DNA from 3 places in the Pseudomonas sp. P106(2024) genome. Region 3 is predicted to be linked to each of the others. Evidence: predicted binding sites of a transcription regulator. Region 3 holds the regulator's gene; each other region holds the start of a gene.
What was found. Region 3 encodes sigma-54, which starts transcription at its own class of promoters, with help from an activator protein. Its sites were predicted from a motif close to ANTGGCATNNANNTTGCTNT; they were not measured.
Positions count from the first base shown of each region.

Region 1 (3,277 bases), on a different contig from region 3:
GTCGATGATGTCCTGCTTATGGCTGGCCAACAGCGGGCGCAGCACCAGCTTGTCGGTGGCCGAATCGATAATCGACAGGTTCGGCAACGTCTGGCTGGAGACTTGGGAAATCGCCTCGCCGGTGACCAGGGCATCAATCTGCAGGCGGTCGGCCATGCGGGCGGCCGCGCGCAGCATCATGCGCTTGAGCGTGACACCCATGTAGCTGTTGTCGACCTTGTTGAGGATTTCGCCGACCACTTCCTCGAACGGCACGCTGATGAACAGCACGCGCTGGCTGCTGCCGTACTTCTTCCACAGGAAGTGGGCCACTTCCATCACGCCCAGTTCGTGGGCGCGGCCACCGAGGTTGAAGAAGCAGAAGTGCGTCATCAGGCCGCGACGCATCATCTGGTAGGCCGCCACGGTGGAGTCGAAGCCACCGGACATCAGCACCAGGGTCTGCTCCAGGGCGCCCAGCGGATAACCACCGATGCCGTTGTGCTGATTGTGGATCACGTACAGGCGCTGATCGCGGATCTCGATGCGCACCAGCACTTCGGGCTTCTTCAGCTCGATGCCGGCAGCGCCGCATTGCTGGCGCAGTTGGCTGCCGACATAGCGGTCGACATCCATCGAGGTGAAGTCGTGGTGGCCGCCGCGCTTGCAGCGCACGGCGAAGTACTTGCCGGCGAGCAGGTGACCGAAGTGCTGCTTGCACTTCTCGACGATGTCGTCAAAGTCGCCCAGTGGGTACTCCTGCACCTGCAGGAAGTGAGTGATGCCCGGGGTACAGCGCAGGCGCTCAATCATTTCGCGCTGGATCTTTTCGTCCTCGATGCGGGTGACCACTTCGAGATTGTCCCAGACACCATCGACCGCGAGCTCAGGATCGAGATCCTTGAGCACGTTGCGGATATTCTTGCTGAGCTGACGGATGAAGCGCTTGCGCACCGGCCGGCTCTTGATGGTGATCTCTGGGAAGACTTTGACGATAAGTTTCATTGGTTTAACAGCGCGCACAGGGCCTGCCGAAAATAGGGGGCGCGAATTATAGCGGAAATCGCTCAAGGTTTGAGCAACTTTTGTACAGAAGGTGCGATTTATGTTGGCCGCGCCACCCCTCGTCGGCCTGCTGCGTGGGAGCAGGCTTGCCCCGCGATGAGGCCCACGCCAGCACAAAAGCACCACAATGGTGCAGTTACACCAAAAAACGCATCTTATGAGTGCAAAGCTACACTCCACCCCTCCAAGAAATGCCCGCCAACGCCCCCTTTCATCCCACTCTCGCCATTTTTGGGCACTGGCATGCAATTTGCTCCCTTGTGAGGCAGGTACGCTTGGCCGACTATCCGCGCCCAGCGACACCCTTTTTCCAGGGCAGCGGCCAACTGCGCCCTAGACCATCCGGAGGACAACATGTCGAAGTCGGTTCAACTCATCAAAGATCATGACGTCAAGTGGATTGATCTGCGTTTCACGGACACCAAGGGCATTCAGCATCACGTGACCATGCCGGCGCGCGATGGCCTGGACGAAGACTTCTTCGAAGTCGGCAAGATGTTCGACGGTTCCTCCATCGCTGGCTGGAAAGGCATCGAAGCCTCCGACATGATCCTGATGCCGGTCGACGAAACCGCCGTGCTGGACCCATTCACCGAAGAGCCGACCCTGATCATCACCTGCGATATCGTCGATCCGTCGAGCATGCAGGGCTACGATCGCGACCCGCGCGGCATCGCCAAGCGCGCCGAAGAGTACCTGAAGAGCACCGGCATCGGTGACACCGTGTTCGCCGGCCCAGAGCCTGAGTTCTTCATCTTCGACGAAGTGAAGTTCCAGTCGGACATCTCCGGTTCGATGTTCAAGATCTTCTCCGAGCAAGGCTCGTGGATGACCGGCGCTGACGTCGAAGGCGGCAACAAAGGCCACCGTCCGGGCGTGAAAGGCGGCTACTTCCCGGTTCCGCCGTTCGACCACGACCACGAAATCCGTACTGCTATGTGCAATGCCCTGGAAGAAATGGGCCAGACCGTCGAAGTTCACCACCACGAAGTGGCGACCGCCGGCCAGAACGAGATCGGCGTCAAGTTCAACACCCTGGTCAAGAAAGCGGATGAAGTGCAGGCCCTGAAGTATGTCGTGCACAATGTTGCCGACGCTTATGGCCGTACCGCCACCTTCATGCCCAAGCCTCTGTACGGCGACAACGGCTCGGGCATGCACGTGCACATGTCGATCTGGAAAGACGGCAAGAACACCTTCTCCGGCGAAGGCTATGCCGGCCTGTCCGATACCGCCCTGTACTTCATCGGCGGCATCATCAAGCACGGCAAGGCCCTGAACGGCTTCACCAACCCTTCGACCAACTCCTACAAGCGTCTGGTCCCAGGTTTCGAAGCCCCGGTAATGCTGGCCTACTCGGCTCGCAACCGTTCCGCCTCGATCCGTATTCCGTACGTCGGTAGCCCGAAAGCCCGCCGTATCGAAGCACGCTTCCCGGACCCGTCGGCCAACCCATACCTGGCCTTCGCGGCCCTGCTGATGGCAGGCCTGGACGGCATCCAGAACAAGATCCACCCAGGCGATGCCGCCGACAAGAACCTGTACGACCTGCCGCCTGAAGAGGCGAAAGACATCCCGCAAGTGTGCGGCAGCCTGAAGGAAGCCCTGGAAGAGCTGGACAAGGGCCGTGCGTTCCTGACCAAGGGCGGCGTGTTCTCCGACGACTTCATCGATGCCTTCATCGAGCTGAAGAGCGAAGAAGAGATCAAGGTCCGCACCTTCGTGCACCCGCTGGAATACGAGCTGTACTACAGCTGCTGATATGATCGGCGCCCCGCGTCGATGACATCAGGACGGCCTCCCTCGGGAGGCCGTTTCTTTTTCATACCCTCATAATCGGACAACACCTATTAGCCGCCACACAGCCAAAGGCGACACTCGAGGCTTCATTCCCAAGGAGATCGCCATGCGTGCCACCACCCTCGCCCTGACCTGCTGCTTCGCCCTATCCGGCTGTGCCACCTCACCGAGCGTCACGCCAACCCTGGATCAGTTGCTTGCCACCATTGACCGGCGCCTGGACCTGGCCGAAGCGGTCGCCCTGCACAAGTGGGATCACCAACAACCGGTGCAGGCCAGCGCCCGCGAGCAGCAGGTATTGGCCAGTGCGCGGCAGGCCGCCGTCGCTCACCACCTGGATCCGGCACGCGTCGAGGCCTTTTTTGCCGACCAGATCGAAGCCAACAAGCTCCTGCAGTACCACCTGCTCGACACCTGGCATCGCGCCCGTCAA
Region 1 is NZ_JBLIYU010000001.1:170,638-173,914, forward strand. Features, by position in the region: gene thiI (tRNA uracil 4-sulfurtransferase ThiI) at 1-984, opposite strand, end outside; gene glnA (type I glutamate--ammonia ligase) at 1,399-2,805, shown strand; gene AC25M7_RS00750 (chorismate mutase) at 2,951-3,277, shown strand, end outside.
Region 1: the regulator sigma-54 is predicted to act here: its motif matches at 1,282-1,301, upstream of glnA (type I glutamate--ammonia ligase).

Region 2 (3,277 bases), on a different contig from region 3:
TGAAGGTGTCGTTGGTGTCCTGCAACGGTACCAGCGCCGGGTCCATGATCGGCTGGTTCCAGCATGAAGCGAGGATGTTGCCCACCGCCGGTTTGCAGATGTCGCAACCCACGTGACCTTTGCCGTGGCGTTCGAGCAGTTCGCCGAAGGTGCGGATACCCTCCACCCGCACCAGCCCGTAGAGCTCCTGGCGGGTGTAGGCGAAGTGCTCGCACAGGCTCTTGTCGAGCGTCACGCCACGGGCGGTCAGCTCATGCTCGAAGACCTGCTTGAGCAGGGCAGCGCAGCCACCGCAGCCGCTGGCGGCCTTGGTGCAGCCCTTGACGGCGGCAAGGTCGCCGCAACCACTGTCGATGGCGGCGCACACCGCGCCCTTGCTGACATTATGGCAGGAGCAGATGGTCGCGCTGTCGGGCAGCGCATCAGCGCCCAGGGTCGGCGCTCCACTTCCTCGCGGCAGGATCAGCGATGCCGGGTCGGTCGGCAGGGCGATGCCGTTCTGGGCGTACTGCAGCAGGGTGTCGTAGTAGCTGTTGTCGCCCACCAGCACCGCGCCGAGCACGTGCTTGCCACTGGCATCCACCACCAGCCGGCGGTAGGCGCTGTTGGCCTCGTCGCTGAAGCGGTAGCTGCGTGAACCGGGCGTGGCGCCATGGGCATCGCCGATCGAGCCAACATCCACGCCCAGCAGCTTGAGCTTGGTCGACATGTCGGCGCCGGTGAAATCGTCCGCCGTCTCGCCCAGCAGCCGCGCGGCCAGGTTGCGCGCCATGGCGTAGCCGGGGGCGACCAGGCCGAACACGCTGCCGTTCCACGACGCGCACTCGCCGATGGCGAAGATCCGTGGATCGCTGGTCTTGCACTGGCTGTCGATCACCACGCCGCCGCGCGCGGCGATCTCCAGGCCACAGGCCCGGCCCAGGGCGTCCTGTGGGCGGATGCCGGCGGAAAAGACAATCAGATCGGTCTCCAGGTGTTCGCCACCGTCGAAGTTCATCCGGTAGCGGTACTGCTCGCCAGCGCTGATCGACTGGGTCGCGCGGGACAGGTGCACGCCCACGCCCAGGGCCTCGATCCGCGCCTTGAGCGCCGCGCCGCCTTCGCTGTCCAGCTGTACCGGCATCAGGCGTGGGGCGAATTCCACCACATGCGCCTCCAGGCCCAGGGACTTCAGGGCGTTGGCTGCCTCGAGGCCGAGCAGGCCGCCGCCCACCACCACGCCACGGCGGGCATCTGCGGCGGCGGCGCGGATCGCATCGAGGTCCTCGAGGGTGCGGTAAACCAGTCGGGCATTGCCGCTGGAACCTTCGATTGGCGGCACGAACGGATAGGAACCGGTGGCCAGGATCAACTGGTCATAGCCCAGGCGGCCCTCGGCGGTGACCAGCTCCCGGCGCTCGCGATCGATGTCCAGCACCGCCTCGCCCAGGTGCAGGTGCACGCCGTGGCGGCTGTAGTAGTCCGGGGCGCACAGGGCCAGGGTCTCGGCGCAGCTACCGGTAAAATACTCCGACAGGTGCACCCGGTCGTAGGCGCGCTGGCGCTCCTGGCCGAACACATGCAGCTCGAAGTGTGCCGTGGCGCCGCGTTCGATCAGCTGCTCGACGCAGTGATGGCCGACCATGCCATTGCCGACGATGACCAGTCGTGCTCGTTGTGCCCCGTTCGCTGTTGCCTGCATAGCCGATCCTCGATCACGGAAAACGAAAAAGGCGCCTGGAGCCGAAGCTCCAGGCGCCTTTGCCTGTACTCATCAGTGTGAGGCCCCTGTTGACCGCCGTTGGTCGTTGGGGCTGTTGTGCATTGCTTGAAGCAGGGAGCGTGCCAGGCTCCCTTTAATTGCGGGGCAAGCCCGCTTTCACAAGGGTTACAGCTTTGGGCATGTGCTGGCCAGGTGGTGCGGGCGCACAAGCAGGGTGCAGCCCTCACCACCGTGGTGCATCAATACACATCCCGCCGGTAGCGCTTGTCCCGTCCCAAACCTTCGACATAGGCCGCTGCCGCGGTCTCGTCCAGGCCGCCGTGCTGCGCCACCACCTGGCGCAAGGCCGCATCCACATCCCGGGCCATGCGCTGGGCATCGCCGCAGACATACACATGCGCGCCGTCCTGCAGCCAGCGCCACAGTTCGGCGCCCTGTTCCAGCAGGCGTTGCTGCACATAGATCTTCTCCGGCTGGTCGCGGGAGAACGCGGTGCTCAGGCGTACATGGCCCTGCGCTTCCCAGGCCAGCAACTGTTCGCGATAGTAGAAGTCGTGTGCCTCGTGCTGCTCGCCGAAGAACAGCCAGTTGCGGCCAGGCGCTGCACGTGCCTGGCGTTCCTCGAGGAAGGCCCGGAAGGGCGCGATGCCGGTGCCGGGGCCGATCATGACGATGGGCGTGCCGTCGTCGTCGGGCAGGCGGAAGTGTTTCGATGGCTGTGCAAAGATGGCCACTTCGACGTTCGTCGCTCGGTCGGCGAGAAAGGCCGAGCAGACTCCCTTGCGTTCGCCATAGCGCACCGTGGACACCGTCAGGTGCACCTGCCCCGGGTGCGCCTTGGGGCTTGAGCTGATCGAGTACAGCCTTGGCTGCAAGGGCCTGAGTAGCGCCAGCCAGCGGGCCATTGGCCATTGCCGGGGGAACTCGCGCAGCACATCGGCCAGTTGCCGGCCCCATAACCAGTCCTTGAGCGCGGTCTTGCATTCAGGCTGCAACAGCTGCTGCAGAGAGGGCGCGTTTTCGCTGAGCGCCTCGAGCTGTCGTGGCGTGACATGGGCAATGTCCAGATGCCGTTCCAGCGCCAGGCCCAGGGGCATTGGCTTGCGGCCTTCAAGCTCGACAATGGCCTGGCCATCGAGCTGCATCAGGCCGAGCAGCTCCTCGACCAGCGCCGGGCAGTTGCGCGGCCACACGCCCAGCGCGTCGCCGGGGTGGTAGTCCAGGCCGCTACCCGCCAGGTCGAACACCAGTTGACGGGTCTCCTTGGTCGAACCTGGGCCATTGAGCAGGCGGTTCTCCACCAGGCGTGCAGGCCATGGCTGGTTTCTGCCGTGAGGCTCGGCAGTCGGTGGCGCCGGCGTAGCCACCGTGTTTGTGCCAAGGGCCAGCAGCAGGGCCTCGAGCCACGTACTGAATGCAGCCTCGAAGTCCGGCTCGCACTCGACCCGCTCCAGCAGGCGCTGGCCGCCCAGTTCCGCCAGGCGCTGGTCGAGCTTGCGGCCAAAGCCGCAGAACTGGTCGTAGCTGGAGTCGCCCAGGGCCAGCACCGCGTAGGGCAGATTGGCGCAATCGGTT
Region 2 is NZ_JBLIYU010000004.1:311,275-314,551, forward strand. Features, by position in the region: gene nirB (nitrite reductase large subunit NirB) at 1-1,681, opposite strand, end outside; gene AC25M7_RS09890 (bifunctional nitrate reductase/sulfite reductase flavoprotein subunit alpha) at 1,942-3,277, opposite strand, start outside.
Region 2: the regulator sigma-54 is predicted to act here: its motif matches at 1,810-1,829, upstream of nirB (nitrite reductase large subunit NirB).

Region 3 (3,277 bases):
GCGGGTTTCCGAGAAGCGCTTGAGCAGGGTGTCTTCGTCGGCGTCCAGGTACAGCACGTCGCACTGGATATGGCGCGAACGTGCATCTGTCAGCAGTTCGGGGAAGCGTGACAGGTGGCTGGGCAGGTTGCGCGCATCAATGGACACAGCGACCTTCGGTTGCAGCAGCTCGGTGTTGAGCAGCGCGTTTTCCGCCAGCTGCGGCAGCAGCCCGGCGGGCAGGTTGTCGATGCAGTAGTAGCCGTTGTCTTCCAGCACGTCGAGGGCGGTACTCTTACCGGAGCCGGAGCGGCCGCTGACGATGATCAGGCGCATGTTCAGTGCTCGTTCTGTACGTCCAGGACGACCTGGTAAAGGGTCTCGCTGCTGTCGGCGGCACGCAGGCGATCGCGGACCTCCTTGCGATCTAGCATGCTGGCGATCTGGCGCAGCAGTTCAAGGTGGGCATCGGTGGCAGCTTCCGGGACCAGCAGGACGAACAGCAGGTCGACCGGGGCACCATCGATGGCGTCATAATCAATGGGGGCATCCAGGTGCAGCAGGGCGCTTACTGGCGCGCTGCAACCCACAAGCCGGCAGTGCGGAATGGCGATGCCATTGCCAAAACCGGTGGAGCCGAGTTTTTCCCGAGCGATGAGCTTGTCGAAGACATCTTGCATCTCCAGCTCGGGTACTTGCTCGGCGATCAGGGTGGCGACCTTTTCCAGGGCGCGCTTCTTGCTGCCGCCCGGCACGTTCACGAGTGAACGGCCGGGGGTCAGGATGGTTTCAAGTCGGATCATGGATGAGGGGGATCAGCGGGCGGCTGCGCCTTGCAGCAGGCTTTGCTGTTTTTCCTTGTGTTTTTTCAGTTGGCGATCGAGTTTGTCGGCCAGGGCGTCGATCGCCGCGTACATGTCTTGGTGTTCGGCGTTGGCGACGACTTCGCCACCGGGAATCTGGAGTGTGGCTTCCACCTTCTGCTGCAGCTTCTCGACCTTCATGATCACCGTCGCATTGGTGATCTTGTCGAAATGACCCTCCACGCGGGCGAGCTTCTCGAGCACGTAATCGCGCAGTGGTTGGGTGACTTCTACATGCTGTCCACTGATGTTGACTTGCATACAGCTTCTCCTTTGTTGCCCGTGCATAAAGAGGCAGGTCTTGCACCTGCCACTGAAACGCTGTGGCACATCCTGGGGCTACATCAGTCGCTTGCGCTCGCTTGATGGGGCGATGCCCAACGATTCGCGGTACTTGGCGACGGTGCGACGGGCTACCTGGATGCCTTGTGCCTCCAGTAAACCAGCGATCTTGCTGTCACTCAATGGCTTTTTCTGATTTTCCGCCGCCACCAGTTTCTTGATGATTGCGCGAATCGCCGTGGACGAGCATTCGCCGCCTTCGGCGGTGCTCACGTGGCTGGAGAAAAAGTATTTCAGTTCGTAGATGCCGCGCGGGGTGTGCATGTATTTCTGTGTGGTCACCCGGGAAATGGTCGACTCGTGCATGCCCACCGCCTCGGCGATATCGTGCAGCACCAGCGGCTTCATGGCCTCGTCGCCATGGTCGAGGAAGCCGCGCTGGTGCTCGACGATCTGTGTCGCCACCTTCATCAGCGTCTCGTTGCGGCTCTGCAGGCTCTTGATGAACCAGCGCGCTTCCTGCAGCTGGTTGCGCATGAAGGTGTTGTCGGCGCTGGTGTCGGCGCGGCGAACGAAGCCGGCGTACTGCGGGTTGACCCGCAGGCGCGGTACCGCTTCCTGGTTGAGCTCGACCAGCCAGCGCTCGCTGTCCTTGCGCACGATGACGTCGGGCACGACGTACTCGGGCTCGCTGGACTCGATCTGCGAGCCGGGGCGCGGGTTGAGGGTCTGCACCAGTTCGATGACCTGGCGCAGCTCGTCTTCCTTGAGCTTCATGCGGCGCATCAGCTGGCTGTAGTCGCGGCTGCCGAGCAGGTCGATGAAGTCGGTGACCAGGCGCTGGGCCTCACCCATCCAAGGCGTCGAGGCCGGCAGTTGGCGCAGTTGCAGCAGCAGGCATTCGCCCAGGGAGCGGGCGCCGATGCCGGCGGGTTCGAACTGCTGGATGCGGTGCAGCACCGCCTCGACCTCGTCCAACTCGATGTCGAGTTCCGGGTCGAAGCCTGCGCAGATTTCCTCGAGGGAGTCCTCCAGGTAGCCCTGGCCGTTGATGCTGTCGATCAGGGTGACGGCGATCAGGCGGTCGGTGTCGGACATCGGCGCCAGGTTGAGCTGCCACAGCAGGTGACTCTGCAGGCTCTCGCCGACCGAGGTGCGGGTGGTGAAGTCCCACTCGTCGTCATCATTGCTCGGCAGGCTACTGGCGCTGGTCTGGTAGATGTCCTCCCAGGCGGTGTCGACCGGCAGTTCGTTGGGAATGCGCTCGGCCCATTCGCCGTCTTCGAGGTTTTCCGCGGTGCTGCTGGTACTGGTTTCCTGGAAGCTGTTGTCCTGGACTTCGGCGGCCGGCTTGTTCTCGGCGTTGTCCGCCATCGGGTCGCTGTTGTCGAAGTCCTCGCCGTCTTCCTGACGTTCGAGCATCGGATTGGACTCCAGCGCTTCCTGGATTTCCTGCTGGAGGTCCAGGGTGGAGAGCTGAAGCAGACGGATGGCCTGTTGCAACTGCGGGGTCATCGTCAGTTGCTGGCCCATTTTTAGGACGAGCGATGGTTTCATGGCTGGGGCTTGATACCTTGTTGCCGGCGCGCATGCGCCATCCACTACACGGAGGGCGCCTGGGCGCCGATTTTAAGCAAGTTATATGCCTGAAATTGCAGCGTTTGCCTAGAGCACTGTAACAACTTAAGCCTCGAACAGGCGCCTGCGCCAGTGCTCCGGGCAGGCCAGGGTCAGAGTCGGAACTCGTGCCCCAGGTATACTTCCTTGACCAGCTGGTTGGCCAGGATGGTCTCGGCGTCGCCTTCGGCGATCAGCTGGCCATCGTTGACGATGTAGGCGGTCTCGCAGATGTCCAGGGTCTCGCGAACGTTGTGGTCGGTGATCAGTACGCCGATACCCTTGTTCTTGAGGTGGTGGATAATCTGCTTGATGTCGCCGACAGAGATCGGGTCGACACCGGCAAAGGGTTCGTCCAGCAGGATGAACTTGGGCGCGGTGGCCAGGGCACGGGCGATCTCGACGCGGCGGCGTTCGCCGCCGGAGAGGCTCATGCCGAGGTTGTCCCGGATATGGCTGATGTGGAACTCCTGCAGCAGGCTTTCCAGCTCCTTGCGCCGACCGTCACGGTCGAGGTCCTTGCGTGTCTCGAGGAT
Region 3 is NZ_JBLIYU010000007.1:37,940-41,216, reverse strand. Features, by position in the region: gene rapZ (RNase adapter RapZ) at 1-315, opposite strand, end outside; gene ptsN (PTS IIA-like nitrogen regulatory protein PtsN) at 318-782, opposite strand; gene hpf (ribosome hibernation-promoting factor, HPF/YfiA family) at 795-1,103, opposite strand; gene AC25M7_RS13480 (RNA polymerase factor sigma-54) at 1,182-2,681, opposite strand; gene lptB (LPS export ABC transporter ATP-binding protein) at 2,855-3,277, opposite strand, start outside.